DNA from 2 places in the Bradyrhizobium sp. 157 genome. Region 2 is predicted to be linked to the other one. Evidence: predicted binding sites of a transcription regulator. Region 2 holds the regulator's gene; the other holds the start of a gene.
The links. Region 2 encodes HrcA, which represses chaperone genes, less so after heat shock. Its sites were predicted from a motif close to GTTAGCACTCNCNNNNNGNGAGTGCTAAC; they were not measured.

Region 1 (15,640 bases), on a different contig from region 2:
GTACTCGGCGATGAAGCCGATGTTCTTGTCCTTGGTACGGCCGGACAGGATCTCGTCGCCGATGACCAGAATACCCGCCGTGACGATCTCGCTCATGACTTCTCCCCACCTGCCCCGTACTTTGCGCAAGCAACGCATTGAAGTCACGGGGGTTTGCTGCCGAAATAAGCACCCAGCAGCCTTTTTTTAGGGCAGCGCGGCCGGCTACCCACACGAAATGCCGCAAGCCAATGCATATCGCGCTGGCCCGAGCCTTGCTACCATCCTGTGAACTCATGCACCGTGCCGCATGGCTTCGAGAGATAGTCAGGATTTATGGCAGTTGCCTTCGATGAAATGAACGGGCCCGGCGGCGATCTCCGCCCGGCCTATCGGGAGCTCTCCCGCTGGCTGAAGGAGACGCCTCCGGACGCCCTTGAGTATCGCCGACAGGAGGCGGAACTGCTGTTCCGCCGGATCGGCATCACCTTCGCCGTCTATGGCGACGCCGAAGCCCAGGAGCGGCTGATCCCCTTCGACGTGATCCCGCGAATCATGTCGGCGAAAGAATGGTCCGTGCTGGAAAAGGGCCTGAAGCAGCGGGTCCGCGCGCTCAACATGTTCCTGCGCGACATCTATCACGGCCGCGACATCCTGCGCGCCAACATCATTCCCGACGACCTGATCTTCCAGAACCCGGTATTCCGTCCCGAGATGAACGGCCAGAGCGTGCCGCACGACGTCTATGTCCACATCGCCGGGATCGATATCGTTCGCGTCGACGCCGACAATTTCATCGTGCTGGAGGACAACGCGCGCACGCCCTCAGGCGTCTCCTACATGCTGGAAAACCGCGAAATCATGATGCGGCTGTTTCCGGACCTGTTTGCCCGCCATCGCGTAGCACCTGTAGAGCGATACCCGGACGAGTTGCTCTCGGCGTTGCGTTCGGTGGCGCCGCTCTCTGCCTCGGCCGAGCCGACGGTCGCACTGATGACGCCGGGCGTCTACAATTCCGCCTATTACGAACACTCTTTCCTTGCCGACAAGCTCGGCATCGAGCTGGTCGAGGGCCGCGACCTCATCGTCAAGAACGACGAGGTGTTCATGCGCACCACCGAGGGGCTGAAACGCGTTGACGTGATCTACCGACGCGTCGACGACGATTTCCTCGATCCCCTCACCTTCCGCCCGGATTCGGCGCTCGGCGTGCCCGGGCTGATGTCGGCCTATGCGGCCGGCAATATCACGCTGGCGAACGCGGTCGGCACCGGGATTGCCGACGACAAGGCGATCTATTCCTACATGCCGGAGGTCGTGAAATTCTATCTCGGCGAAGAGCCGATCCTGAAGAACGTGCCGACCTGGCGCTGCCGCGAGCCGAAGGACCTGTCCTATGTGCTCGACAATTTGAGTGAGCTGGTGGTGAAGGAAGTCCACGGCTCCGGCGGCTACGGCATGCTGATCGGCCCGGCCGCGACCAAAGCGACGATCGAGGCGTTCCGGGACAAGCTCAAGCGCGAGCCGGAGGGTTTTATCGCCCAGCCGACGCTGGCGCTGTCGACCTGCCCGACCTGCACAGCCTCCGGCCTCGCGCCGCGCCATGTCGATCTCAGGCCGTTCGTACTGACCGGCAGCAAGCACGTCACCATCGTGCCAGGCGGGCTGACGCGGGTGGCGCTGAAGGAAGGCTCGCTCGTGGTGAATTCGAGCCAGGGCGGTGGCACCAAGGACACCTGGATACTGGACGAATAGAGAGCGAAATTTTCGTATGCTGTCGCGCACTGCCGAAAACCTGTACTGGCTGGCCCGCTATGTCGAGCGCGCCGAATATATCGCACGCACCATCGATGCGACCTTGCGAGTCACCGCGCTTCCCGCCGCCTATATCGGCAAGACCAATGAGTGGGAATCGGCGCTGCTGACGGCCGGGGTCAGCGCAAGCTTCTACGAGGCCTATCCGGAAGCCACCGAGCAGAACGTCGTCGAATATCTGGCGTTCTCGCCTTCCAATCCCTCCTCGATCAAGAACTGCATCGAGGCGGCGCGGCTCAATTCGCGCTCGGTGAGAACCGCGCTGACCTCGGAGATGTGGGACACCATCAACTCGGCCTGGATCGAATTACAGGAAGTCTGGGGCAAGGGCACGTCGAGCCGCGAGGAACTGGCGCGGTTCCTGCGTTTCGTGCAGGAGACCTCGCTGCGGTTCGACGGCTCGGCCTACCGGACCATGCTGCGCAACGATGCCTACTGGTTCTCGCGGCTTGGGCTGCATCTGGAGCGCGCCGACAACACCGCCCGCATTCTCGACGTTAAATATCACGTGCTGCTGCCCGAGGAAGAGCACGTCGGTGGTCCCCTGGACTACTACCAGTGGACCTCAATCCTGCGCTCGGTCTCCGCGCTGACCGCCTATCACTGGGTCTACCGCGAAACGCTGAAGCCGTGGCTGATCGCCGATCTCCTGATCCTGAACGACACGCTGCCGCGCTCGCTGGCAAGTTGCTACAGCAATCTGGTGCGCAATCTCGACCAGATCGGCGTCGCCTACGGCCGCCAGGGCGCCGCCCAGCGCCACGCCCGCGGCGTCCGCAACCGGCTTGAACACAGCCATATGGACGATATCTTCCAGCACGGTGTGCATGAGTTCATCCAGGAATTCATCGCGGACAATTCGCGGCTCGGTGAGATCATCACCAAGCAGTATTTGATTTGATGCACTCTTCGTCATGGCCGGGCTTGACCCGGCCATCCACGTCTTGCTTTGAGGGGTAAGGAAGACGTGGATGCCCGGCACAAGGCCGGGCATGACGATCCCAACCTGAACTGGCTCGCCATGCGCCTGCGAATTGCCCACTCCACCAGCTATCGCTACGAGCCGCCGGCCACCGGCGTGATCCAGATCCTGCGCATGACACCCAGCAGCCATGACGGGCAGTATGTCGCCGAATGGCAGATCGACGTCTCCACGGACTCGCGCCTCGACATGCACCAGGACGCGTTCGGCAACATTACGCACGTGTTGACGCACGGGTCGATCGCCGACCTCACCATCCGTGTCGAGGGCCTGATCGAGACCCATGACACCGGCGGCGTGCTGCGCGGCACCGACGAGCGCTTTCCGCCGAGCCTGTTCCTGCGCCAAACCGCGCTGACCGAAGTCAATCCGGCGATGGCGATTTTTGCCCGCGAGCTACGGTCGGAGTCCGATGGCGACGTGCTCGGTTTCCTGCATGCGCTGATGGTGCAGATCAACGAGCATATGACGTTCGACGAAGACCCTACCAACTCAGGCACCTCGGCGGCGGAGGCGTTTGCGCTCAAGCGCGGCGTTTGCCAGGACTATGCGCACATCTTCATCGCCTGCGCCCGCTCCGGCGGCGTGCCGGCGCGCTTCGTCTCGGGGCACTTCCTGCGCTCCGACGGCTTGACTCATCAGGGGGCCGGCCACGCCTGGACGGAAGCCTTCGTGCCAGACCTCGGCTGGGTCGGCTTCGATGCCGCCAACGGCATTTGCACCACCGATGCCCATGCCCGCGTCGCGATCGGGCTCGATTACCTCGGCGCGGCCCCGGTGCGCGGCACCCGCTATGGCGGCGGTGCGGAGACGCTGACGGTGGCGGTCAAGGTCGAACAGGCCGGGCGGCCGGGACAGTGGCAAGGCCAGTCGCAGTCACAATAGGACTTACGCCGTCATTGCGAGGAGCCAACGGGTCGCGCGAATGCGCGCCCGATGACAGGCTCCGCGACGAAGCAATCCAGAGATCTCGCCCACGGAACGATTTCTGGATTGCTTCGCTTCGCTCGCAATGACGGGGGCGGCCGTAACATGGCGCGCTAATACAAGGGTGGGCAAAGGCGCATCGCGCCGATGCCCACCACATGTCCACGATCAATGTTCAATGGTGAGCACGCTTCACTTTGCCTACCCTTGCTCATTTATCCAGCTACTCTGGGTTTGCGCCTTGGCATTGCCGGCCTCCGCCAGCGCGCGGAACAGCCGGATCGCTGGAACATAGTCGCCGCGGTTGTAGGCCACCATGCCGGCTTCCCAGGGACCTACCTGGGCGCCCACGCTGCCCAGCAGTGACAAGGCTGCAATCGAGCCAATCAGCGCTGATTTCCGCATGCGTTCCCCCGCCTTCGGTTGGAGGTTTTACCCGCCGGGCGCATGCCGCGCCACGGGGGAATTGGGGTTGGATGGCCCCTCGAAATTAGCTACTAGTTGGCGCCGAAAAATCAGGCGCGTTTGGGGATCGGGAATGACCTATTGTTGCGGAATTCTGGTGCGGGACGGTCTCGTCATGATCGCGGACACCCGTACCAATGCCGGCCTCGACAACGTCTCGACCTTCCGCAAGCTCCATATTTTCTCAAAACCCGGCGAGCGCATCATGGCGATCGCCAGCGCCGGCAATCTGGCGATCAGCCAGTCGGTGCTGTCGACGCTCACCGAGGGCATGGAAGATCCGCACACTGGCGAGCTCGAAACGCTGATGAACGCGCCGACGATGTTCCAGGCCGCGCAGCGCATCGGCCGCGCCATCCGCGCCGTGCACGCCACCGAAGGCGAGGCGCTGCGATCCGAAGACGTATCCTTCGACGTCTCCTTCCTGTTCGGCGGCCAGATCAAGGGCTCGCGGATGCGGCTGTTCATGGTCTACACCGCCGGCAATTTCATCGAATGCACCACCGACACGCCTTACTTGCAGATCGGCGAGCACAAATACGGCAAGCCGGTGCTTGATCGCGCGATGCATTACGATGTCGAACTCTACGAGGCGCTGAAGACCGGCCTGATCTCGATGGACTCGACCATGCGGTCCAATCTCGGCGTCGGCCTGCCGATCGACGTGCTGGTGGTGCGCACAGATGCCTGCGAGGCCGATCTCAACCACCGCATCGAGGCCGGCGAGCCCTATTTCCACGACCTGCGTTCGCGCTGGTCGGCGGCGTTGCGTGCGGCGCATCAGAATATTCCGAGACCACCCTACAAATCCGAAACAGAAACCAAGAAATGAAGGCGAGGAAACAATGGCCGACGCAACCAACAAGATCGCTCTCGTGACCGGTGCCGGCACCGGCGTCGGACGCGCGGCATCGCTGGCGCTGATGAATGCCGGCTTCACCGTGGTGCTCGCCGGGCGTCGCATGGAGATGCTGGAAGAAACCAAAAAGCTCGGTGAAAACATCGGCAAGAGCCTGTGCGTCTCGGCCGACATGACCAGCCCGGCCTCGATCGCAACCCTGTTTCAGGAGGTCAAGGACACCTATGGCCGGCTCGACGTGCTCTTCAACAATGCCGGTATGGGCGCGCCGCCGGTCAATCTCGAGGATCTCAGCCTGGAGCAGTGGCAGGCGGTGGTGAACACCAACCTCACCGGCCCGTTTCTGTGCACCCAGCATGCTTTCCGCATCATGAAGGACCAGACCCCGCGCGGCGGCCGTATCATCAATAACGGCTCGATCTCGGCGCACGCGCCGCGGCCGTTCTCGGCGGCCTATACCTCGACCAAACACGCGATCACGGGTCTCACCAAGGCTTCCAACCTCGACGGCCGCATGTACGACATCGCGGTCGGCCAAATCGACATCGGCAATGCCGCAACGCCAATGACCGACCGCATGGTCGCCGGCCCCGGTGTGATGCAGCCCGATGGCACGATGAAGCACGAACCGCGCATGGACGCGAAGGCCGTCGGCGATGCGGTCGCCTACATGGCCGGCCTGCCTCTCGATGCCAATGTACTGTTCATGACGGTCATGGCGACCAAAATGCCGTTCGTCGGCCGGGGTTGATCTCGTGCCCCGGGCGCAGCGCAGTACAACGTGCTGCGCTGCTGAACCGGGGCCAAGCTTTCCTCGCGTCACGACAAGGTCGCGGCTCTGCAGCGCGGCATGAAGTGGCGCCGCACCGCGTCCGGGACACGAGTTGGGCTTTCACAAATCGACAAGGTTGACATAATCGCTCCCGAGGTTTTCGGGGGATTCATGCTGCAACTGCAATCGGCGTTTGGCGTGCTGGCGTTGCTGGCGATCGCATGGGCGTGCGGCGAGAACCGCCGCGCCGTGTCGCTCCGTCAGGTGGCGATCGGGCTGGCCGTCACCATCGTCACCGCGCTGGTGCTGCTCAAGCTGCCGCCGGTGGCCAAGGCGTTCGGCGCCATCAACGACGCCGTCGGCACGATCGCGGCGGCGACGCGCGCCGGCACTTCCTTCGTGTTCGGCTATGTCGGCGGCGGCGCGCTGCCGTTTGACCTCAAAGCACCGGGCGCGGATTTCATCCTGGCTTTCCAGGCGCTGCCGATCGTGCTCGTCATGAGCGTTCTGACCACGCTCCTGTTCTACTGGCGCGTGCTGCCCCCGATCGTGCGCGGCATGGCGTGGCTGTTGGAGCGCACGCTCGGCGTCGGCGGCGCGGTCGGGCTGTCGGCCGCGGCCAATATCTTTCTCGGCATGGTCGAGGCACCGCTGTTTATCCGCCCCTATTTGGCGCAGCTCACGCGCAGCGAATTGTTCCTGGTGATGACCGGCGGCATGGCCGGCATCGCAGGCACCGTGCTGGTGCTTTACGCCACGTTCCTGGCGCCGCTGATTCCCGATGCGGCCGCGCATTTCGTCATCGCATCCGTGCTGGGCGCACCGGCCGCGATCCTGATCAGCCTGATCATGGTGCCGGAGACTTCCGATAAGCGCACTGGCGGCTCGCTCAGAGATCCCGACATGGATGCGTCCTCGACCATGGATGCAATCACCAAGGGCACGGCGGCCGGGCTCGAACTGCTGCTCAACATCGTCGCGATGCTCTTGGTGCTGGTGGCGCTGGTTTATCTCGTCAATGCGATCCTCGGGCTGTTGCCCGAGATCGGCGGCGCCAAAATTTCGCTACAGCGGCTGCTGGGGCTTGTGATGGCGCCGGTGTGCTGGCTGATGGGCCTGCCCTGGCCGCAAGCCGTCACGGCCGGAAGCCTGATGGGCACCAAGACGGTGCTCAACGAGCTGATCGCCTATCTTGAGCTCTCGAAACTCGGCACTGAAACGCTCGATCCGCGCTCGCGGCTGATCATGCTCTACGCGATGTGCGGCTTTGCCAACTTCGCCAGCCTCGGCATCATGATCGGCGGCCTCGGCACCATGGCACCAGATCGGCGCGAGGAGATCAATGCGTTGGGATTGAAGTCGATCGTGTCAGGCACGCTGGCGACGTGTTTGATGGGGGCGGTGGTGGGGGTGTTGACGTAAGTCCGTAGCCCGGATGGAGCGAAGCGCAATCCGGGATCAGTTCATCAGCCTGCGAGGTCGGCCCCGGATTTCGCGGAGCCTGTCATCGGCGCGCATTCGCGACCCGTTGGCTCCATCCGGGCTACGAGATCAACCCGCCAATTCCACCGTCTTGAACTCCGCCGGCATGATCACCTCCAGCAACTCGACGTCATCGGAATAATCCATGATCAGATGCTTGATGCGCGGCGGCTGGGTCCAGGCGCTGCCTTCTTTCATCAGTGTCTCGCCCTGCCCTTCCATGTAGGTCTTCACCCAGCCCTTGAGCACATAGACCATCTGGAATTCGACGTCGTGGTAGTGCAGCTTGGAAACTTCTGCCGGGTTGCACGGGCCGATCAGGCGGATGACATGCGCCTGCGCCAGGCCATGCGTCGCGTCCGCGATGCCGAGGTCGCGGTATTTGGCGTAAGTTCGCAGACCATCGGCCTTGAAATCCTCTTCGCGGTGATGGCTGATGGCGATGCGCTGCTTCGGCCGGGCCTTCCTGGCCGGTTTGGCCTTGACCGCCGGCGCGCCCCTCGCCTTCGACTTGACGGCCTTGCGGGCTGCGGATTTGGCTGCCGCCTTGTGACCCGACCACTTCTTCTTCACGGCGAGCTGCGCCGCGGGACGTGATGCCGCTTTCTTCTTGGCCATGGGTGCCTCCCTTTTTGTTTGTCGCAGGAGGCTAACACAGAATATTTTCGTAGGGTGGGCAAAGCGCGGCGTGCCCACCACCGCGAGCGGAGTGTCAGATGGTGGGCACGCTTCGCTTTGCCCACCCTACGGCAGCTCTACAGCAGCTCGGTCAATGCAGCCTGAACACCCCGTCGACGGCGCGCAGCTCCGTCGGCTTGATCAGCCTGGAATGCGCCACCGTCACGGAATATAGCGGGCCATCGAGCTTTTCCTGCCAGAACGCGAGGAAGTCCTTCAGCGCCGGGAATTTCGGAAACAGATCGTAATTCTGCCAGACATAGGTCTGCAGCAACGAAGGATGATCCGGCATCCGATACAGAATTTGCGCCGTCGTCAGCCCGTAACCCAGCACCTGCTTCCGGAAGTCGTCGGAAGCAACTCCAACCCGCGAGACCATGCCAAACCTCCATTGCTGGAAGCGCATTTCACGTGGTGGCCACACACCGAGCCGCCCCGGCGGAGATGCGCTCACATGAGAGAAATGTGACGCACGATACCAACCTATCACAAGCCTAAATGTTTAACGAATTATTGAAAATTCCCGCGTTAGCAGCAGCTTACCGCACGTGCTAATACGGGGTCCGGAGGCTTCCGTCGCCGCGTTAATCATGCCGAACAAAATTGGCAGACGACATACTTGAGTGCTAATTTTTCTGCTAGAAGCCCTTGTCCCCCGAAGAATACTGGCCTAAATCAGCCCCAGCCGGGTTGGCACTCGCTAGTCCGGACTGCCAAAATTCCAGAATTCTACAACATTCCCAGACGTTTAGGAGGACTGCATGAACTTCCGTCCGCTTCACGACCGCGTCGTGGTCAAACGCATCGACGCCGAAGAGAAGACCGCTGGCGGCATCATCATTCCGGACACTGCCAAGGAAAAGCCCTCCCAGGGCGAAGTCGTCGCCGTCGGCCCCGGCGGCCGTGACGAAACCGGCAAGCTGATCCCGATTGACCTCAAGGTCGGCGACCGCGTCCTGTTCGGCAAGTGGTCGGGCACCGAAGTCAAGATCGACGGCCAGGAGCTCCTGATCATGAAGGAGTCCGACATCATGGGCGTGCTCGACGCCTCCGCCGCCAAGAAGAAGGCCGCCTAAGACACCGCCTGCCACGCTCACCCTGAGGAGCGCCCGCAAGGCGCCTCCCCGACAGGGTGAGAAACAAAGATCAACTCAGGGAAACAAATATGTCAGCCAAAGAAGTCAAATTCGGCGTCGATGCCCGCGACCGCATGCTGCGCGGCGTCGACATCCTCAACAACGCCGTGAAGGTCACGCTCGGCCCGAAGGGCCGCAACGTGGTGCTCGACAAGTCGTTCGGCGCTCCCCGCATCACCAAGGACGGCGTCACCGTCGCCAAGGAGATCGAGCTCGACGACAAGTTCGAGAACATGGGCGCGCAGATGGTGCGCGAAGTCGCCTCCAAGTCCGCTGACGCTGCCGGCGACGGCACCACCACCGCGACCGTTCTCGCGGCTGCGATCGTCCGTGAAGGCGCCAAGTCCGTTGCCGCCGGCATGAACCCGATGGACCTGAAGCGCGGTATCGACCTGGCGGTGGAAGCCGTGGTCGCCGACCTCGTCAAGAACTCCAAGAAGGTCACCTCGAACGAGGAAATCGCCCAGGTCGGCACCATCTCCGCCAACGGCGACGCCGAAATCGGCAAGTTCCTCGCCGACGCCATGAAGAAGGTCGGCAACGAGGGTGTCATCACGGTTGAGGAAGCCAAGTCGCTCGAGACCGAACTCGACGTCGTCGAAGGCATGCAGTTTGACCGCGGCTACATCTCCCCCTACTTCGTTACCAACGCCGACAAGATGCGCGTCGAGATGGACGATGCCTACATCTTGATCAACGAGAAGAAGCTGTCCTCGCTGAACGAGCTGCTGCCGCTGCTGGAAGCCGTGGTGCAGACCGGCAAGCCGCTGGTGATCGTCGCCGAAGACGTCGAAGGCGAAGCCCTCGCCACCCTCGTCGTCAACCGTCTGCGCGGTGGTCTGAAAGTCGCTGCCGTCAAGGCTCCGGGCTTCGGCGATCGCCGCAAGGCCATGCTGCAGGACATCGCGATCCTGACCGGTGGTCAGGCGATCTCGGAAGACCTCGGCATCAAGCTTGAGAACGTCACGCTGCAGATGCTCGGCCGCGCCAAGAAGGTGATGATCGACAAGGAAAACACCACCATCGTCAACGGCGCCGGCAAGAAGGCCGACATCGAGGCGCGCGTGCAGCAGATCAAGGCGCAGATCGAGGAAACCACCTCGGACTACGACCGCGAGAAGCTGCAGGAGCGTCTGGCCAAGCTCGCGGGCGGCGTCGCGGTGATCCGCGTCGGCGGCGCGACCGAAGTCGAAGTCAAGGAGCGCAAGGATCGCGTGGATGACGCGATGCATGCGACCCGTGCGGCGGTTGAAGAAGGCATCGTGCCGGGTGGCGGCGTCGCCCTGCTCCGCGCGTCCGAGCAGCTCAAGCGCATCAAGACCGCCAACGACGACCAGAAGACCGGTGTCGAGATCGTGCGCAAGGCGCTGTCCGCACCGGCCCGCCAGATCGCGATCAACGCCGGTGAAGACGGCTCCGTCATCGTCGGCAAGATCCTCGAGAAGGAGCAGTACAATTATGGTTTCGACTCGCAGACCGGCGAATACGGCAATTTGGTCTCCAAGGGCATCATCGACCCGACCAAGGTCGTTCGTGCGGCGATCCAGAACGCGGCCTCCGTCGCGGCTCTCCTGATCACCACCGAAGCCATGATCGCCGAACTGCCGAAGAAGAACGCCGGCGGCCCCGCAATGCCTCCGGGCGGCGGCATGGGCGGCATGGATTTCTGAGCCAGCCTCTCAGGCGATACGAATGCAGAACCCCGGCAGCGATGCCGGGGTTTTTGCTTTGACGGCGACGCCGACGGCCAGAGCGCTGATGTCACTGCAACGTGACGCTGAAGCAAAACCTTCCCGCTGTTTGAGATATCCCGGTTATACACAGCGCGGTGTAAATTATACCAGCGTATGCGTTGACAATTTTCAAAAAACTTCTCGCGAGAGTCGCAAACCGAACCGACAGTGCCGCTCTCCTCAAGCAAAGTTGTATCGGTTCGGGGCTAAATCAAAGCTCATCCAAATCAGGTCCAACACGGAGCGTGAGCTCTCGTGACGCGAGCGTGCGTCGCGGGGAATGCTTTCGCTCGCGAAGGAGTAATGCTCTGTGAGTGAAAGCGAAATGAAAGTCACACTGAATGGAACCAATGTCTTCGGCATGCCGTTGCCGGACTTCTCGAAGATCGCCTGGCCCGGCGTAAGCGGCGAGCTTGCCGAGCAGGGTTTCGCCCGCGCCCGGGAAAACTACGAGAAGATCAAGGCCGCGTCGGCGGAGATGACGGAAGCGGTGCGCGAGACCTATTCGAGCAACGCCAGAGGCGCGACCGATTACGGGCTGAAGGTGTTCGAAATCTCCAACGCCAATGCCGCCGCGGCGCTCGACTTCTTCGCCCATCTCGTCGGCAGCAAGTCGCCCAGCGATGTCTTGACCTTGTCCGCGACGCAAGCGCGCAAGGCGTTTGAGACCGCATCCGACCAGAACAAGGAATTGTGGACGCTTGCCCAGAAGCTTGCAACGGAATCGGGCGAGCCGATCAGGAAGCACTTCACCAAGAGTCTCCACCCGGCCGGCTAAAAGCCGCGTCTAGTTCACGTCCAAGGTTCGTTTGAGGAGGGATCCGGCCGGTTGGAATAAGCCCAGTAGCGAGCACGCAGCCCCCACTGGCCGATGCTCGACCAAATCAGGTGCGCGATGCCCCCCAAGTAACCCGCACCGACAAGAGGCGCATTTCCAACCGGCCGGTACTTTTTCAATCGACAATGAAAGCCAATCTCAAGGGAGGGCGATATGGGAATGGTCATGGTCAAATGTCCGCGAACCGGACATGCGATTCCCACCGGCATCAAGACTGATCGCGAGAGCTTTAGCCGCAGCGCAGTGTTCTTCGCGCGGACCCGTTGCGTGATCTGCCACGCCGATCACGCCTGGTTTGCCCGGGAAGCCTGGGTCGACGAGCCAAGCATCCGTGTGCGGCGACGCAGCGCCGGCTCGGTCTAGCGTTTTCAAGCGAAGCGTGCCCTCGGACTTGATCCGAGGGCGGCGACCATTTCGCAAACACAATACTTCAAATCAAAGAATCCGCGTCGATACAGATCACGCGATAGTCGCGATGGAGGGACACCATGGCGCGAGAGCAAATTTCAATTGGAACGTCCGCCTGGCTGCTGCAGGCCAAGGACTTTCTTGAAGAAGCTCGGCGGTTGAAGCCGGGCCCCGAGCGCAACGAATTGCGGCAGACGGCGAAGGTGCTGCGAGAGATTGCGAAGCTCGAGGCGGGATCCGGGTCGGCACTCGACCGCGGCTGGCGGCAGAGAACCTGATCGGGCGAAGGATCCGCCCGTCGATGGGCGTTCCAGAACGCCATAGCAGCAAGTCACGATGCGGAACGACGAGCGACCGCGCGAAAGGCGCTTCACCTGGTACTGCCCGATTCAATTTCCGCGAACGCGCCGATCTTCGGACAGAACCGCGGCGCGAGATCGGGCCGAATGGAGCGCGAACATCTCCTCGACTTCGAGGCGCATGACGCTGTGGCATTCGCATGCTACCGTCGCGAGCCGCGCCTGATCGATCTCGATCAGGCCTCGCCGATCGGACCTTATCGCGCCACGCGCGCGCAGCTTGCGCATCAGCAGTGTTACGGTCGTGCGTCGTACCCCGAGTATTTGCGAGAGTGCCTGCTGAGTCAGCGGAAGCACGTCATGGTCGATGCGGTCGCGAAGCTGCAGCAACCAGCGAGCCATTCTGGCTTCGACCGGGTGAAGCGCATTGCATGCCGAACCAAGCTGAAGCTGCATCAGCATCGCCCTCACGTGAATCTGGACCGCGTGCCGTATCGCTGGACTGCGGTTGAAAGCAGTGTGAAATCGCGATGCGGAAATCCTGGCGGCGGTGCCCGCCGCACGAACGACCGCGCTATTGTCTGAAGGAGAAGGCCCGAGCACTGAAAGAATACCTACCGCCCCCTCGCGCCCGACTGCGGCGGTGGCAACTGTATGCCCGTCCGCCATGTCGATCATTAGCGAGATGGCGCCGCTATGAGGGAAGTAGACGTACTCGATTGCGTCACCCGCCCGCGAAAGGACCGCGTCCTGATCGAGCGCAATCGTCTCAAGCTCGGGCTCCAGCAGATCGAAGTCCGATGCCGGCAATGCTGCAAGAAGGCGATTTCCCATTCCGCGGCGAGGTGTCACCATGGGGAACCCGAGGCACGCCTTCCGCGACGATCGCCATCTGGCGCGTCCGGTAACGGGAGCCTCAACGCAAGTTCAAATCTGCTTTCTGTACGCGCACTCACTCAAACATACTCTCACACAACAAAGCCCAAATACGCGGCCGCGAGGCGGACTGCTCGCAGCCTTCTAAGAAGTTAGATGCAAATGGGCCGCCGGACGCAACTGCAAAATGCGCATGGGTAACACCGTAAGCGTACGGGGATGCACGGTTCCAATTTCGGCGCACGGCAGGGCGGCTCGCGATCGAGGAGTGGCTATTGCACCACCGTGCCGATCCGCCCGTAACGAATGGCGGGCTGCGTGCCGTTGCCGCCGCGTTCCAGAGAGAAGAAAATCATGCCCACGCGGCCGATGACATTCTCCAGCGGAATGTATCCGACGGCCGAAAGGACGCGGCTGTCAGTAGAATTATCGCGGTTGTCGCCTAGCACGAACAGGTGGCCGGCTGGCACAGTGAGAACATTGGTGCCGTCGTAAAATCCTCTGTCGACGCAATCAAGCGTCGTGTAGCTCGCTCCATCCGGCAATGTCTCGCGCCAGCGTTTCACCTTGATCGATCCGCCTCCGCACGCATCGCTCCCGTCGAAATCCTCCATGCGCTCGCGCCTGACGGCCGTGCCATTGATATAAAGCTCTCCCTCCTTCATCTGGATGCGATCGCCGGGAAGACCTACCACCCGCTTGACATAGTCGGTCGACGTGTCCTTTGGCAGGCGGAAGACGATCACATCGCCGCGGCCAGGAACGGAGCCGAAGATGCGTCCCGAAAACAGCGGCGGCGAGAACGGAAACGAATACCGTGTGTAGCCGTAGGGGTACTTAGAGGCGAAAACGTAATCGCCCGAAAGCAAGGTCGGGCTCATGGAGGCGGCCGGAAGATTGAACGGGTGAAACAAGAACGTCCTTACAATGAGTGCGAGAACCGACGACGGCAGCAACGCCCCGGCGGCATAAGCCGCAATCGTACGCCAGAAGCCGAACCGTTCGACGCGCGACAGCATCAGCAGGGTCAAGACGATCGACCATAGCCCACATGCACCGATCGCGTAGTCGCCCAACGTCGCAAGCGACCGCGGTTCAGCGCCTCCCCCACCCGCGATTCGCCAACCGACGGAAATCGACAGGACGATCGCGAGCCCCAGAACGTTCGGCAAGGTGCCCCAGGCGAATACGGCGCGCACCGCAGCAGCCGAGGCCTCGCCTCCCATCTTTCGCCCCAGCCAGCCGGTGACGGCTGCGAACAGATAAAGATTGATGACCCCAAGAATGCCGCCGCCGACGCCGCACGCCAGCAATGCCCGCCAGCCAATGAGTTCGCTAGCTGCCCCATATGTCGTCAACATGCCGGCAGCCGAGGCCGTTCCACCAAGCGCGGCCAATGGCAGAACCAGATAATCGGGCCGACTGGCCGCTATGCGTTCGATGGTTTGCCGCGGACTCAACCAGATGGAAATGAACGGCGACGTCTGTCGCACATCGGCATCGAACGGCATATCAGACATTGCAATCACACGTTTGACCGGCCCCCAAGGTAGCGGCCACGCAGATCGCTTTATCAGAGGCTGCATTGACATGCCAACGCGAGAATGCGGAATGCCGACGAGCACGGTTGCGGTCGCTAAAGGTGCGAGGAAACCTAACGTCGAGCCTGCCTCCAGATGGTGGGCATGCTTCTGCCCTTCTCAGGGTTGACGGAGGTCGAGGTCGTCGCTTTGCCCAGGCTAAGGACTCTCTCCGTCGTTCCGGACGCAACGATGTCGCGAGCCTACGATGTTCAATTGCACATCGGAGAGTGACGGTTGGCAAGACGCGACAAATCACCTGTCGGGCAAATCACTTCTGATTTTCAGAAATCGTGTCAAGGCCGGGAATCAAAAATATTTCGCTTCACGCGAGGGGCAAATCAGCCGCATAACTCCGCCCGTCTCACCCGATGGAGGGGCGGCTCGCGATCGTCACGAACGTGCGGTGAGATGCGATGGACGCTGATGGCGCGCTAGACGTACGCGCCCGACGCGTACGGCGAAGTCGTGTGGTTCTGGCGCCGCGGTGCTGGCGTTAAGTCCTTTGGAAGCGAAGCTTCTCAGGGGCGACGGTGGCAAGAAAGCCGTTCACCGGGGAGAGCACGAAGTAAGCCGTAAAACCATTGCGCAGGGAAGGCCGGGATGCTCCCGCTGTACCTGTATGCTCGTGTGCACTTTTGTTTGCGCAAATCGCACGCGAGACCGCGGGTGCAGCAAGCACCCGGTCTTCCCTGCGCCCTCTGAATAAGAGGGCGGGAAATGAAGAGCAAACCTCGGGCGCAAAGCGCCGCGAGATCGCGAAGTCATACTCCGAATTGTAGGATGGGTGGAGCGCAGCGATACCCATCGC
Region 2 (15,640 bases):
CGTCGCGAAAAATTCGTCGTCATGCGTCTTCCTCCACTAATTTACTGATTGCAGTACGTGCCCGGACGGATTCATCCGCAGGCGCAGGCTGCGCCCGCTCGCTGAAATTGGCAAGTGGGCGGAGACGGCACAACAGGGATGTGAAAATGCGATGACGCGATGCGGCGTTATTTAGCGGCCGCGCTTGTTCTCGATGGTATCCCAGATCTTTCCGGCAACACAGACTGCGTAGCTACCGCGACGATGACATCGCGCAGCCCCGCGGTGCGCCGTATCGCGTAAAGGCGTTGTTGCAGGAGAGGATTTCGATGATTACCGCATCGACAGCTACCAATCGTAGTAGTCGTACATCCACTCCCTTGGGTATCGAGGCCGCGCTCTCGCTTGCGGCGGCGACCGCTCTGGTTTGCGCAAGATCGGAGCCGGCTGCGTCGGAGGCGCTGACGTTTTCGGCGGGTTCTGCTCGGATACCTTCGCGAGCGCGCGTTTCATCTCTTCCTGACTCGCCTTCAGCTCCCCAATGGCTTTTGAATTGTCGCTGACCATTTGTTGCTGGTTCGCCTTGAGCTGTTCGATGGTTTGCTGCAGATTCGCGAGGTCGCGCGCGATCGTTTGCAGCAACTGAGTCTGGTCGGGAGGCGGCGCGGTAGTTGGCGGCGCCGCGTCTTGCGGTGGCGCGGCCTGAGCCAAGGTTATTATTTGCGGTGGTGATGCTTGCGGTGGTGCTGCCTCCGTCGCGGCCAGTTGAACGGTAGACGGCGCGGGCTGTGCGGGAGATGGCGGGTCTTCCGGCGACGATGATGGCGTTGAAACGAGCTGCGGCGCCCACCGCTTGGCTCCGTCGCCATAGGACGCCTGCAAAACCAGGGCGGACACAATGATGCACGCCGCCACGGGCAAGGCGAGGAGGGTTCGGAGCGCCAGCCTTCCTGGCGATGATTGCGGGCCAGGTTCGGCCGAGGGCGATCGCGGACCAGATCCGGCCGAAGGCGAATGCGAGGCCTCGCGCTCCATTTTTGCAAGCTGTTCAGTTAGACGCGCGAGTTGCTCATCCGCGCTCTTGATCTGTTCGTGGGCGTGCGCGAGCCGCTCATCGGCGCGCGTGACCAGGGCATCGTGGGGTTCTGTTTCTTTCGGTGTAGGTGTGGAGTTCATTGGCGTTTCCTTTCCGTCCAATGTCATCCGAACGTGGCCGTTCGAGCATCCGGCAGCGCTCCGTGCAGTCTTGCCCAAAGAATGGCCGCATGATGGTAGAATATGGGATCACAAGGCGATAGCGTCCTGCAACCCAGCGGGACCGCTCTCGGCCCAGCAGTACGGCGCCACGGCTCTTCTCCTCGGTTCCAACCGGCCGGCAGGAGGCGCACGCAATTCATCCGGCCTAAGTCCGGTCGCGTATGAGCGCGCTGCGCATGAGTCGCTGGATAGGTCGCGAGGGGAAGTTATTTCCCGGCGCGCTTCTTCTCGATGGTATCCCAGATTTTTGCAGCGACATCCGGGCCGTTGAGACGCTGGATGGCGCGGATGCCGGTCGGCGACGTCACGTTGATCTCGGTGAGGTTGCCGTCGATCACGTCGATGCCGACGAACAATAGCCCGAGCTCGCGCAGCGCAGGTCCCAGCGTGTCGCAAATCTCGCGCTCGCGCGGCGAAAGCTCGGTCGCCTGCGCGGCGCCGCCGCGCACCATGTTGGAGCGGAGGTCGTCGGGGGCGGGGACGCGGTTGACGGCGCCGGCGAATTCGCCGTCGACCAGGATGATGCGCTTATCGCCGTGCTTCACCTCGGGCAGGAAGCGCTGGATCACCCAGGGCTCGCGGAAGGTGACCGAGAACATGTCGAACAGCGAGCCAAAATTCATGTCCTGCGGCATGACGCGAAACACGGCGGCCCCGCCATGGCCGTGCAGCGGCTTCATCACCACGGCGCCGTGCTGGTCGCGGAACGAATTGATCTCGTCGAGGTCGCGCGAGATCAGCGTCGGCGGCATTAGCTGCGAAAAGTTCATCACGAACAGTTTTTCCGGCGCGTTGCGCACGGAAGCCGGATTGTTCACCACCAGCGTCTTGGGGTGAATGCGCTCGAGGAAATGCGTCGAGGTGATGTAGGCCAGGTCGAAGGGCGGGTCCTGCCGCAGCAGGATGACGTCGAAGGCTTCGAGCGGCTCGCGCTTGGGTTCGCCGAGCGTGAAATGGTCGCCAATCTCGTCGCGCACGATGAGGTGCTGCACCGGCGCCACCAGCTCCTCGCCGCGGAGCGAGAGCTTGTCCGGGGTGTAGTAGGAAATGCTGTGGCCGCGCTTTTGCGCTTCCAGAAGCAGCGCAAAGGTTGAATCGCCGCGGATGTTGATACGCGCGATGGGGTCCATCTGGACGGCGACATTCAGTTTCATGAGTGAGGTCCGGGTCTCTGGAGGGAATCTTAAGCGCTGGCGTCGAATGCCGCTAACAGATGGCGTGGCAGACGCCGCGGCGCAATCAGGACGGCGTCAAAACGGAGCTCGAATTCGGCATGCTCGGGATGCGCCATCAACCAGGCTTGGGCGGCGTCGATGATGCGGGCCTGCTGGCGCGGCGTCACGGCATAGGCGGCATCATCGAGGCTGGCGCGCGCCTTGACCTCGACGAAAGCCACGAGATTGCGCTTCCTCGCCACCAGGTCGATCTCGCCATAGGGCGTGCGAAAGCGCTTTGCGAGAATGCGGTAGCCCTTGGCCATCAGGTAGGCGGCGGCGCGGCTTTCGGCGGAAAGTCCGGTACGAAAGGCCGCGACCCGCTCGGGCGCGGCGAGCTTTGGCCCGACGTCGGGCGGCGTAGTGCCGTCAGTCTTCGCCATCGTCGCCTCTTGCTTCCTTCGCGAGCTCCAGCGCGCGGGCATAGACTTCGCGGCGCGGGCGCCCCGAAAGCTCGACCGCATGCGCGACGCTGACCTTGACGCTTTCGCGCGCCAGCGACGATCGCAGCAGGTCGTCGAGGTCGTGCTGCGTCATGACATCGGCGTCCTTGTGCGGCGGGCCGATCACGAGCACGAACTCGCCGCGGGTTTCCAGCGTGTCGGCCATCCTTGCCAGTTCGGCGATGGGCGCACGCTTGATGTCCTCGTGCAGCTTTGTGAGTTCGCGGCAGATCGCGGCGTCGCGCCCGGGCATGATCTCGGCGAGGTCAGCGAGCGTTTCCTGCACGCGGTTGCCGGATTCGAACATCACCAGCGTGGCGTCGATCCTTGCCAGTTCGGCCAGCCGCGTCCGCCGCGAGACTTGCCTGGCCGGCAGAAATCCCTCAAAATAAAACCGGTCGGTCGGGAGTGCCGCGACCGAAAGCGCCGTCAAGACCGAGGACGCACCGGGCACCGCGATTACGGCATGGCCGGCGGCAGAGGCCTCGCGCACCAGCTTGAAGCCGGGGTCGGATATCAGGGGCGTGCCGGCGTCCGACACCAGCGCGATGGAAGCGCCCTGCGCCAGCCGCTCCAGGATTTTCGGCCGCGCCATCGCCGCGTTGTGCTCATGATACGGTTTGAGTTCTGCCGAAATCGCATAGCGCTCGGTCAGGCGGCGGGTGATGCGGGTGTCCTCGCAGGCGATGAGGTCGACGCCGGCCAAGGTCTCCAGCGCGCGCAAGGTAATGTCGCCGAGATTGCCGATCGGGGTTGCCACCAGATAAAGGCCGGGAACCGGCTTCGGGGCATTCAGGACGTGGCCGCCAATCAAAAATGTTCTGTTGGCCGAACCCGGTTCGGTATCGGAGCCGTAGCTTGAACGGGGCTTTGCGCGCATGACCGCAATCTAAAGGGGTCTTGGTGCAAGCGCCATATCTGGCTGGGCGGCGGCAAAGCCGAAGTTCCCTGCCGCCGTCGACGTGCGGCGAGATCGTAATGCTTTTGTTTTGGTTAACTAATCCTCGACAATATTGCAGAATCCCGCATTCGGGTTCAGTAGCGGTTCAGGTGCCTTGGCCCAGAAAGCCGGAATCCTGGCCGACGGCGGTCGGTCAAGAGAAGAGACAAGATGGTAGGCCCGCTCAATCGTAAGCCTGAATCGTCGGATCCTCGGCCGTCAGGACCGACCCGGCGGACGGCGGTCGGACTCATTCTCGGCGCGCCATTGCTCGCTGCTTGCAGCGGCGGCCAGATTTCCAACCCGTTCGGCCCGTCGGCGCCCGAGGGCCCCCCAGGCCCGCAGCAACAGCCGCTTGCGGTCGGCACGGGGCAGGTCAAGGTCGGCCTCATCCTGCCGCTTTCGGCCGCCGGCAATGCCGGCGTTGCCGCGCAGTCGATGAAGAACGCAGCCGAGATGGCGCTGGCGGAATTCCAGAATCCGAACATCCAGCTTCTGATCAAGGACGACGGCGGCAGTCCGCAGGGTGCCCAGCAGGTCACCCAGCAGGCGCTCGGCGAGGGCGTGGAAATCGTTCTGGGCCCGCTGTTCGCGGCTTCGGTGCCGGCGACCGCGCAACTGACGCGCGCGCGGAGCGTTCCCGTGATCGCGTTCTCAACCGATTCCAGCGTCGCCGGACGCGGCGTTTATCTGCTGAGCTTCCTGCCCGAATCCGACGTGAACCGGATCGTGGATTATTCCGCCAGCATCGGAAAGCGATCGTTTGCGGCGCTGTTGCCCGACAACGCCTATGGCAATGTGGTGGAAGCGGCGTTCAAGCAGGCGGTTGGCCGCAAGGGCCGCATCGTCGCCTTCGAGAAATACACCGCCGATCGCGCCGGCGCGGCGCGGACGGTGGCGCAGTCGCTCGGCTCGGCGGACGCGCTGTTCATCGCCGACGATGGCGAATCGGTCGTGGCGACGGCGGACTCGCTGACTGCAGCGGGCGCAAATTTACGTAACATCCAGTTGCTCGGGACCGGCCTCTGGGACAATCCGCGCGTCTATGCGAGCGCGACGCTGCAGGGTGGGCTCTATGCCGCGCCGGATCCGTCGGGCTTCCGCGCCTTTTCGGAGCGCTACCGTGCCAAATACGGCACGGATCCTGTTCGCACCGCAACGCTAGCTTATGATGCTGTCGCGCTGGTTGCTGCGCTGTCGAAGCAGCAGGGTGGCCAGCGCTTTGCGTCGGAGACGCTGACCAACCCGTCCGGTTTCGCCGGCATCGACGGGCTGTTTCGATTCCGCTCCGACGGCACCAACGAGCGCGGCCTTGCGGTGATGAAAGTCGCCAGCGGCGGCAGCACGCCGGTCGCCGGATCGCCGAAGAGTTTTGGGGCGTGATCTCTTTCGTCGCCCCTGCGAAAGCATGCGCTCGCAGGAACGACGGCTGTTATGCGGCGAGATCCGCCACCACCGCGTCCAGCACCGGGAAGCCGTCTTTCGTCACGCGCAGCCTGCCGTCGGCGTCGACGGAGATCGCGCCTTCTGCACGCAGGATGGCGATGCGGCTCGGATCGAGCGCGCGGCCTGACAATGCCGCATAACGTTCGGGATCGATGCCTTCGGCGAGCCGCAAGCCCATCAGCAAAAATTCGTCGGCGCGTTCTTCGCTGTTGAGGTGGTCGTCGGTGACGACGCCGTGGCCGTTGGCCTCGACGCGCATCAGCCAGGCCTCCGGGCGCTTCTCGGTCGCGGTCGCGTGTCGTGCGCCGTCGATGTCGAGGCGGCCATGTGCGCCGGGACCTATGCCGGCGTATTCCTCGCCGCGCCAGTAGACGAGATTGTGCTGGCACTCCGCGCCTTCGCGGGCGTGATTGGAAATCTCGTAGGCCGGCAAGCCATGATGCGCGCAGACTTCCTGCGTCACGTCGTACAGCGCACGCGCCACCGCCTCGTCCGGTGTCTTGAGTTTGCCCGCCGCATGCAGGCCGAAGAACGGCGTGCCTTCCTCGATCGTAAGCTGGTAGAGCGAGAGATGCTCGGCGGCTTCAGAAATTGCGAACTTCAGTTCATCCGCCCACATCTGCGGCGTCTGGTCGGGGCGGGCGTAGATCAGGTCGAATGAATAGCGATCGAATGCGGTGCGCGCGATCGCGACCGCATCGAGCGCCTCGCGTGCGGTATGCAGCCGTCCGAGCGCTTTGAGCGAGGCGTCGTCGAGCGCCTGCACGCCAAGCGAAACGCGGTTGACGCCGGCTGTGCGATAGCCGCGAAACCGCGTCGCTTCCACGCTGGTGGGGTTGGCTTCGAGCGTGACCTCGACATTGCCGGCGACGCGCCAGTGCTTTCCGACCGCATCCAAAATCGCGCCGACAGTCTGTGGCTGCATCAACGAAGGCGTGCCGCCGCCGAGAAAGATCGATGTGACGGTCCGCCCCGGTGCGCGCGCCGCCGTGGTTTCGATCTCGCGCGCAAACGCGCGTGCAAAGCGTTGTTCGTCGATCGGTGCGTGGCGGACGTGGCTGTTGAAATCGCAATAGGGGCATTTCGACAGGCAGAACGGCCAGTGCACGTAGACGCCGAAGGCATTTTTGGGGCGGGGTCGCGCGCGACTAGCCAAGGCAGATCTCCGCCAGTTTGACGAAGGCCCGTGCCCGGTGCGACAGGCCAAGTCCGAACGGCGGCAGGCCGTGCTTTTCGATCGAGGTCATCTCGCCAAAGGTCCGCGCATGCCCGTCGGGCAGGAATGCCGGATCATAGCCGAAACCGGCGGTGCCGCGCGGCGGCCAGACTAGGGTTCCGTCGGTGCGGGCCTCGACCTCTTCGCGGTGGCCATCGGGCCAGGCGACGCACAGGGCCGAGACGAAATGCGCCTTGCGCTTTTCGGGCGTGGTCGCGCCGCGCTCCTGCAACAGGCGCTCGATCCTTGTCATCGCCGCCATAAAATCTTTGCCCTCGCCGGCCCAGCGCGCCGAATAGATTCCGGGCGCGCCATCGAGCGCATCGACCACGAGGCCGGAATCATCGGCAAAGGCCGGCAATTGCGCTGCTTTCGCCGCCGCGATCGCCTTGATCGCGGCGTTAGCCCGAAACGTCTTGCCGGTCTCTTCCGGTTCACTCAGGCCCAGCTCACCCGCGGAGATTGCCTCGACGCCATGCGGCGCCAGCAATTCCCGCATCTCGGCAAGCTTGCCGGGATTGTGGGTCGCGATCACGAGCCGGCCGGTGATTCGACGGTGCATGTGCGATCAGACTACGCGACGGCCAGCTTCTGCAAGTCCACCAGACGCGCGACACCCTTGCGCGCCAGTTCCATCAGCGCGAGGAACTCGTCTTGAGAGAACGGCGTCTTCTCGGCGGTGCCCTGCACCTCGATGATGCGGCCGTCGCCGGTCATGACGAAATTGGCATCGGTCTCGGCCTCAGAATCCTCGGCATAGTCGAGGTCGAGCACCGGCGTGCCCTGATAGATGCCGCAGGAGATCGCGGCGACATTGTCGCGCAGCACGTTGGCTTTCAGCATGCTGCGGTTCTTCATCCAACCGATGCAGTCGGCCAACGCCACCCAGGCGCCGGTGATCGAGGCCGTGCGGGTGCCGCCATCGGCCTGGATCACGTCGCAATCGACGGTAATCTGGCGCTCGCCGAGCGCTTCGAGGTCGACGGCTGCACGCAGGGAGCGGCCGATCAGCCGCTGGATCTCGACGGTGCGGCCGCCCTGCTTGCCGGCGGCGGCCTCGCGGCGGGTACGCTCCAATGTGGCGCGCGGCAGCATGCCGTATTCGGCGGTGACCCAGCCGCGGCCCTGGCCCTTCAACCAGGGCGGCAGCCGTTCTTCCAGGGTGGCCGTGACCAGCACATGGGTGTCGCCAAACTTCACCATGCAGGAACCTTCGGCATATTTGACCACGCCGCGTTCCAGCGACACGGGGCGCAACTGATCGGGCGCACGGCGGCTCGGCCGCATGGGGAATCCTTCCAAAATCGAGCGAAAATTCGTTCGCGGTGCTTGTAGGAGGGGGAACGGGCAGCGGCAAGGGTTTTTGCCTTGTTTCGGGGTAGAGGTTCGGTTCTGATCAATCAAAACCGAACCTCTACCTTTGTTGTTTCGACGCGTTTTCTCTACGCGAACCGGCGGCCACTTCGCTCGAAACGCTATGCGAAGCGGACGCTTGTCATCGGCGCGCCGGATCGACAAATTAGGGGGATCAGGGAGTTAACAGTGGCCCAACACGATCCGATTGGCCTGATCGCGCCGCATGCGGGGCTCGCCCAGCTCAACGAGCGCTCGCGCGACATTTTTCGTCAAATCGTCGAGAGCTATCTTGCGACCGGCGAACCCGTCGGTTCGCGCAACATTTCGCGCCTGATCGCGGTGCCGCTGTCGCCGGCGTCCGTACGCAATGTGATGTCGGACCTCGAAGCGCTCGGCCTGATCTACGCGCCGCATACCTCGGCCGGCCGCCTGCCCACCGAACTCGGCCTGCGCTTCTTCGTCGACGCCTTGATGCAGGTCGGCGACCTCACCGAACCTGAACGGGAATCGATCCAGAGCCAGCTTGCCTCCGTCGGGCGGGCGCAGTCGGTCGAGGCGGCGCTCGGCGAGGCGCTGACGCGGCTGTCCGGCCTGACCCGTGCGGCCGCGGTGGTGCTGACCGCCAAATCCAATTCACGGCTGAAACACATCGAATTCGTCCGGCTGGAGCCGGAGCGCGCGCTGGTCGTGCTGGTTGGCGAAGACGGCCAGGTCGAAAACCGCGTGCTGACGCTGCCGCCCGGCGTGCCTTCCTCGGCGCTGACGGAGGCGAGCAATTTTCTCAATGCGCGAATTCGCGGCCGAACACTCGCTGAAGCGCGGCTCGAACTCGAAACCGCGATGGCGCAGAGCCGCATAGAGCTCGATCAATTGACGCAGAAGGTGATCGAGGCGGGTATTGCGAGCTGGTCGGGCGGCGAAAACGAAGACCGGCAGTTGATCGTGCGCGGGCATGCCAACCTGCTGGAAGATTTGCACGCGCTGGAAGATCTCGAACGCGTCAAGTCGCTGTTCGACGATCTCGAGACCAAGCGCGGCGTGATCGACCTGTTGGGCCGGGCCGAGCGCGCCGAAGGCGTGCGGATCTTCATCGGATCGGAGAACAAGCTGTTCTCGCTGTCTGGTTCCTCGACCATCATCGCACCCTATAGCGACGCTTCGCGCCGCATTGTCGGCGTTCTCGGCGTGATCGGGCCGACCCGGCTGAACTATGCGCGGGTAATTCCGACGGTGGATTATGCCGCCCGCATTGTCAGCCGGATGCTGGGCGGCTGATCCGCCACGAATCGACCCCAATCCTGGCTTTGTCGTTTTGACGCGCTTTCTTCACGCGAACCGGTGTCCACTTCGCTCGAAAACGCTATGGAGCGCTTGATTTTCGGCCCCTAAAGCACGATATCCCGCTCAGCAAATCCCCATCGACCAGAACCGTTTTTTGAGAAGGCAGTCTTATGACCGATCCCAACCGGCCGAGTGACGACGCGGTGAACCCGGCCAACCAGACCGGCGAGCCCGTGGTCTCAAAACCCTACATCATGCCCGACGATCCCGAGGAAGGATCGGTCGAGGCGTTGACGAAGGAAGCGGCGGAAGCGCGCGACAAGATGCTGCGCACGCTGGCGGAGATGGAAAACCTGCGCAAGCGCACCGCCAAGGAAGTCGCCGACGCGCGCGCCTACGGCATTACCGGCTTCGCCCGCGACATTCTGGAGATCGCCGACAATCTGCAGCGCGCGCTTGATGCCATGCCGGCCGAGACCAAGGCCAGCGCCGATCCGGCGCTGAAGGCTTTCATCGAAGGCGTCGAGCTGACCGAGCGCTCGCTGCTCAACACGCTGGAGAAGAACGGCGTCAAGAAGTTCGATCCGTCGGGCGAGAAGTTCGATCCGAATTTCCAGCAGGCGATGTACGAAGTGCCCGATCCGTCCGTTCCCGCAGGTACGGTGGTTCAGGTCGTACAGGCCGGCTTCATGATCGGCGAGCGCGTGCTGCGCCCGGCACTCGTCGGCGTCTCGAAGGGCGGCGCCAAGGCCGCGCCGGCGGCCAACAATGAGCCGAACAGCGCGGCATAAATAGACCCTTATGGTGAGGAGGCGCGGAAGCGCCGTCTCCGGACGATGCTTCGCATCGCCGGGAGAACCATGAAGGTCCCACTGCGGAATCTCGGCCTTCATCCTTCGAGACGCGCGCAGGCGCGCTTCTCCAGCGACGAGCGCAATTGCGCTCGCGCAGGGATGAGGGTCTACGGAGTATCACCGAAGCGGTTGACGCTGGCCTATGCTTACAGCGGCCTCTCGTCTGCCTTCGGCCGGTAGGTCCCAAAACTCCAGAGATTGCCTTCCGGATCCCGGCAGGCGAAGTCGCGGCTACCATAATCGGTGTCGCGCAGGTCCATTTCGATGATGGCGCCGGAGGCTTTGACCTTCGCATGCAGAGCGTCGGGATCGTCGACCGCGACATACAGCGCGTCCGTGCGACGGCCGCCGACATCGCCGACGAGCTTGCCGTATTCGTCCTCCCTGCTTTGGCCGAGCATCAGGATCGAGGGCCCGAAGGCAAGCTCGGCGTGATGAATCGTGCCGCCGTTCCGGTAGACGGCGCGTTCGGTGAAACCAACAACTTCCTTGAGCCAGCGGATCATCGCTTCGGCATCCCGGCAGCGCATCGTCGGATAAAGGCGCGGCGCTTCGCTTTTGCTTGGACTGGTCACGGGCAACTCCCTGCATTGCGTTACCTCGCCAATATCGCGAGGTGAGGTGCGTCGGCTTGAAGATTTGTTACCTGACCGGCTACGCGTCCAGCGGGCGCAGCAGGCGGCTATCAGTCAGCGCCAGCCGGTGGGCCCAGGCCGTTGGCGGTTCGCCGGCAAGGACTGAAAATTCGCGGACGAGATGCGCCTGGTCGGCATAGCCGCATTCGGCCGCAATCCCTGCCCAACCGCTTGCCGCTCCCGTCTGCGCGAGCCGGCAGGTTTGATGGAAGCGCATGATGCGGGCGACCGGCTTCGGCGCTAGACCAATTTCCGCTCGGAAGCGATCGACCAAATGCTTGCGGCTCCAGCCGATCTCTCTTGCAAGCGCAGTGATGCGCACGCCGCCCGCGCTGCGTGCGAGCCGTCTATAGGCAAATGTGATCTCGGGCGAAGGCCGATGGCTGGCACGGCCTGCAACAAAATCCTCGACCAGATCGAAACGATCCTGCCAGCGGGATATAGCACCGAGCCGATCGCGCAGGTGCCGTCCCTCGGGCCCCAGCACGTCGCCGATGCCGACCATGCGCGCGGCGAGATCGACGACAGCGCCGCCAAAGAAGCGATAGGCGCCGAGTGGCGTGAAGTCCACCTGCACGCATTCAGCGCCGCCATCGGATTCGATATGAACCGGCCCGGCATAAAGCCCGGCGGCGAAGCTCGGCTGCCGATCGGCGGTGTCAGGCTCGCGCCCGAGCGCGATCAGGAACGGCGTGCCGAAGCTGATGATTAGCGGCACTACCAGACCTGCGGTCTCGCGCTGGAAAAATCGGCCGCGCGCGGTTTCGCGATAGCCCGTCATGCCGGTGATCAGGCCTGTCATGCGCTGCGATGGCGCACGGCGAATCATCTCGAACGCGAGTGGAGACGCTGGACCTGACATCCCAAACCTCTGAACCCGGCAAGACGAACGCGCTAGGCCGCGATATCGCTCGACTGAATGCGCTTTACGCCGGCCTTGGTCATGTCGGCCCAGGCCTTGGCGAGCGAGCCCTGGGTGTCGATGCCGCGGCAGGCGTCCTCGATCACATAGGTCGCGAAGCCCGCCTTGCGTGCATCCAGCGCGCTCCATGCCACGCAGAAGTCGGTCGCGAGGCCGGCGAGGAAAACCCGCTTCACCTTGCGCGCCTTCAGGTACGCAGCGAGCCCTGTTGTGGTCTTGCCGTCGGCCTCGGTGAAGGCCGAATAGCTGTCGACGTCCTTGTGAAAACCCTTGCGGATGATGAGGCCGGCATGCGGGATCGCGAGGTCTTTTGACAGCGAGGCGCCCTCGGTGCCCTGCACGCAATGATCCGGCCACAGCACCTGCTTGCCATAGCGAAGGTTCACCGTCTCGAACGGCTTTTTGCCGGAATGGGTGGAGGCGAACGAGACGTGGCCCGCGGTGTGCCAGTCCTGCGTCATCACCACATTGGCAAAGCCCTTGGCGATGCGGTTGATGATGGGCACCACCTGCTCGCCGTCTTTCACGGCGAGGCTGCCGCCCGGCAGGAAACAGTTTTGCACGTCGATGACGAGCAGCGCGGAAGCGTCGTCTGGCTTTATCGGCGCCGCCCACAGCGCCGTTGGAACGAGGGCGACGACGGATGCCGCGCCAAAGCCTGTCAGAACCAGCCTGCGAGAAAGCATAGCGCGTCTCCCTTGTCGTGAACCGACAGGGGAAGGCTAGTTCCATTGGTGTACGAACGAAAGCCCGAAATTTCGGCGCGTTCTGAATATCAGGGCGCGCTTTTCCGAATTCGCGATCAGGTCCGCGGATGAATACCGTCGCGCACGGCGCGGAAGCGCGGAAATGCCTTGGTCCATTCGTCGCGCGGCGTAGAGCCGATGATGCGCATCGAGGTCTGGGAGCCGAACCGCAGCCATTGGACGATCGTAACGGGCGTGTTGTCCTTGCCGCTCACGGCGTCGATCCGTGTCTCGTAGCCGGGCTGGCCATCGATGCGGACCGGCTCCGACATCGTGATCCTGCCGTCGCGTACGCCGGGAATGGTGGTCGCGATCTGCTGGGCAAAGCGGCCGCGATCGTCAGGCGATGCCGCCGTCGAGCCGATCAGGCCGATGATCATGAAGGGCGCGACCTCGAAGCCTTTCTTTTCGTCGCTGTCGGAGAGAATGAGGGCAGCGCCCGGCGCCAGCGTACGGACGTTCTTGAAGCTCGATAGCTCGCTGATCTTGAACGGCATCATCCCGAGCTGTTCCTCGACAGGAACTTCGTTGCGGATTACCGCCGACGCGAACATCTGGCGCACGGCATCGTCGGTATAGATCTTCGAGGCGTTCTCCGGCACCTGCACGGCGACGTAGCCGGAGAAGGTGGGGCCGGGCAGGATCATGGAATAGCGGCGCACGTTGGTGGCGCCGTCCTTGGCGTTCTCGACGGTGTAGTAGGCGAGCCCCGCCTTGGTCTCGATGCTCTCCGGCTTGATGCCGCCAGTGCCGCCGGGATTGGCCTTGAAGGCATTGGCGACCTCGCCATAGGCCTCGGCGGGCAGGTCGGCGACCAGGACCTTGACGCCCTGGTCTTCGGTCTCGAATCCCGTGAACGCCCTGGCCTTGTTGAGGCCGACCAACGGCGTCATGCCGACCCTGGCGCCTGGCGGGAAAACCGGGTCCGCAGCGAAGGCGGAGGAGGTGGCGGCAACGAGGAGGGCAACCGCAGCAAAATATCGAAGCAGCTTCATGGAGGTCTACCGGGTTTGCATGGGGCCGTTCAGTGATCGGACGGTGGAGCTGATGGAATCTGGGCTCGGGCGCGACTGGGTCGTTCCGTTCGGCCCGCTTTTAGCGGTTTTGATGTCCCTGCAACAGGGCAGGGCGGGCGTCCGTTCCCCCGTCACGCTCCCATATGTCGGCCTTTCGCGGCATTCTGCCCGGTCTCCGAGCTCTTTTTTGGGCGCTTCCAGCGGCCAAATACCGCGTCCCCTCTCACGGCGGCCGGTCCACGCCGTGAGGATGCTGCGGTATCGCTGTGCAACGCTTCGAGGCGTCACCGATGAACGGGTTGCCGATTTCTTAACGCCGGTCGCGGCGCGGGGCCCGGCCCTGGGCGGCACAATCTTTCAAACGCCAGCCTTTTCAGGCCCTAAGCTTGCGCTCGGTCCTTGCAGGCACAACCCCCCCTCCTATATGAGGCTCACCGTCGCAATATCGCGAGTATTTGAACGTTGGGGGTTCGGTTAGGTGCGCCGTCCAGGGCCCAGCCAACCTGCCGCAAAAAGAAGGATATGAGGACCATGGGAAAGGTCATTGGGATCGATCTCGGCACCACGAATTCGTGTGTCGCCGTAATGGATGGCAAGACTGCAAGAGTCATCGAGAACGCGGAGGGCATGCGCACCACGCCTTCGATCGTTGCCGTCACCGATGACGGCGAGCGCCTCGTCGGCCAGCCCGCAAAGCGCCAGGCGGTGACCAATCCCGAGCGGACGTTCTTTGCGGTGAAGCGCCTGATCGGCCGCCGCTACGACGATCCGATGGTCGAGAAGGACAAGAAGCTCGTCCCCTACAAGATCGTCAAGGCATCGAACGGCGACGCCTGGGTCGAAGCCGACGGCAAGACCTACTCGCCCTCGCAGGTCTCGGCCTTCATCCTGCAGAAGATGAAGGAGACCGCGGAAGCCCATCTCGGCCAAAAAGTCGAGCAGGCCGTCATCACCGTTCCCGCCTACTTCAACGACGCGCAGCGCCAAGCCACCAAGGATGCCGGCAAGATCGCCGGTCTCGAAGTGCTGCGCATTATCAACGAGCCGACAGCGGCAGCGCTGGCCTACGGTCTCGACAAGACGAAGGCGGGCACCATCGCCGTGTACGACCTCGGCGGCGGCACCTTCGATATCTCGATTCTCGAGATCGGCGACGGCGTGTTCGAAGTGAAGTCCACCAACGGCGACACCTTCCTCGGCGGTGAAGATTTCGACATGCGCCTGGTCGGTTATCTCGCCGACGAATTCCAGAAGGAGCAGGGCATCAACCTGCGTAGCGACAAGCTTGCCTTGCAGCGCCTGAAAGAGGCCGCCGAAAAGGCCAAGATCGAGCTGTCGTCGACGACGCAGACCGAAATCAACCTGCCGTTCATCACGGCGGACCAGACCGGGCCGAAGCATCTGACGATGAAATTGACCCGCGCCAAGTTCGAGGCGCTGGTCGACGATCTCGTTCAGAAGACCATCGAGCCCTGCCGCAAGGCGCTAAAGGACGCGGGCCTGACCGCCGCCGAAATCGGTGAAGTGGTGCTGGTCGGCGGCATGACCCGCATGCCGAAGGTCCAGGAGGTCGTGAAGCAGTTGTTCGGCAAGGAGCCGCACAAGGGCGTCAACCCGGACGAAGTCGTTGCCATCGGTGCGGCCATTCAAGCGGGCGTGCTGCAGGGCGACGTCAAGGACGTGCTGCTGCTCGACGTGACGCCGCTGTCGCTCGGCATCGAGACGCTGGGTGGCGTGTTCACCCGCATCATCGACCGCAACACCACGATCCCGACCAAGAAGAGCCAGGTGTTCTCGACCGCCGAGGACAACCAGAATGCGGTCACCATCCGCGTCTTCCAGGGCGAGCGTGAAATGGCGGCCGACAACAAGGTGCTCGGTCAGTTCGACCTGATGGGCATTCCGCCGGCGCCGCGCGGCATGCCGCAGATCGAGGTCACCTTCGACATCGACGCCAACGGCATCGTCAACGTCTCGGCCAGGGACAAGGCGACCGGCAAGGAGCAGCAGATCCGGATTCAGGCGTCCGGCGGCCTCTCCGAAGCCGACATCCAGAAGATGGTCAAGGACGCCGAGGCCAACGCGGCCGAGGACAAGAAGCGACGCGAGGCGGTCGACGCCAAGAACCATGCCGACGCGCTGGTGCATTCCACCGAGAAGGCGCTGGCCGAGCACGGTTCGAAGGTGGAAGACTCAGAGCGCCGCGCCATCGAGGACGCCGTCAGCGATTTGAAGGAAGCGCTGAAGGGCGACGACGCCGAGGCCATCAAGGCCAAGACCAACACGCTGGCGCAGGCTTCGATGAAGCTCGGCGAGGCCATGTACAAGCAGCAGG

Region 1: the regulator HrcA is predicted to act here: its motif matches at 8,649-8,677, upstream of groES (co-chaperone GroES).

The regions. Positions count from the first base shown of each region.
Region 1 is NZ_JADPKF010000090.1:125,947-141,586, forward strand. It holds gene IVA95_RS26360 (molybdopterin-binding protein) at 1-96, opposite strand, end outside; gene IVA95_RS26365 (circularly permuted type 2 ATP-grasp protein) at 316-1,734, shown strand; gene IVA95_RS26370 (alpha-E domain-containing protein) at 1,751-2,695, shown strand; gene IVA95_RS26375 (transglutaminase family protein) at 2,816-3,661, shown strand; gene IVA95_RS26380 (hypothetical protein) at 3,905-4,108, opposite strand; gene IVA95_RS26385 (proteasome-type protease) at 4,242-5,000, shown strand; gene IVA95_RS26390 (SDR family oxidoreductase) at 5,014-5,778, shown strand; gene IVA95_RS26395 (nucleoside transporter C-terminal domain-containing protein) at 5,971-7,221, shown strand; gene IVA95_RS26400 (cupin domain-containing protein) at 7,351-7,899, opposite strand; gene IVA95_RS26405 (usg protein) at 8,051-8,338, opposite strand; gene groES (co-chaperone GroES) at 8,721-9,035, shown strand; gene groL (chaperonin GroEL) at 9,125-10,765, shown strand; gene IVA95_RS26420 (phasin) at 11,154-11,606, shown strand; gene IVA95_RS26425 (hypothetical protein) at 11,820-12,029, shown strand; gene IVA95_RS26430 (hypothetical protein) at 12,155-12,352, shown strand; gene IVA95_RS26435 (Crp/Fnr family transcriptional regulator) at 12,464-13,207, opposite strand; gene lepB (signal peptidase I) at 13,522-14,205, opposite strand; partial or broken gene IVA95_RS26445 (Yip1 family protein) at 14,212-14,841, opposite strand.
Region 2 is NZ_JADPKF010000044.1:30,380-46,019, forward strand. It holds gene IVA95_RS10060 (MBL fold metallo-hydrolase) at 1-23, opposite strand, end outside; gene IVA95_RS10065 (hypothetical protein) at 328-1,155, opposite strand; gene gshB (glutathione synthase) at 1,443-2,390, opposite strand; gene IVA95_RS10075 (YraN family protein) at 2,420-2,833, opposite strand; gene rsmI (16S rRNA (cytidine(1402)-2'-O)-methyltransferase) at 2,820-3,773, opposite strand; gene IVA95_RS10085 (penicillin-binding protein activator) at 4,005-5,216, shown strand; gene hemW (radical SAM family heme chaperone HemW) at 5,266-6,435, opposite strand; gene rdgB (RdgB/HAM1 family non-canonical purine NTP pyrophosphatase) at 6,428-7,057, opposite strand; gene rph (ribonuclease PH) at 7,069-7,782, opposite strand; gene hrcA (heat-inducible transcriptional repressor HrcA) at 8,038-9,126, shown strand; gene grpE (nucleotide exchange factor GrpE) at 9,303-9,923, shown strand; gene IVA95_RS10115 (VOC family protein) at 10,133-10,561, opposite strand; gene IVA95_RS10120 (AraC family transcriptional regulator) at 10,641-11,483, opposite strand; gene pncA (bifunctional nicotinamidase/pyrazinamidase) at 11,516-12,229, opposite strand; gene IVA95_RS10130 (hypothetical protein) at 12,346-13,284, opposite strand; gene dnaK (molecular chaperone DnaK) at 13,837-15,640, shown strand, end outside.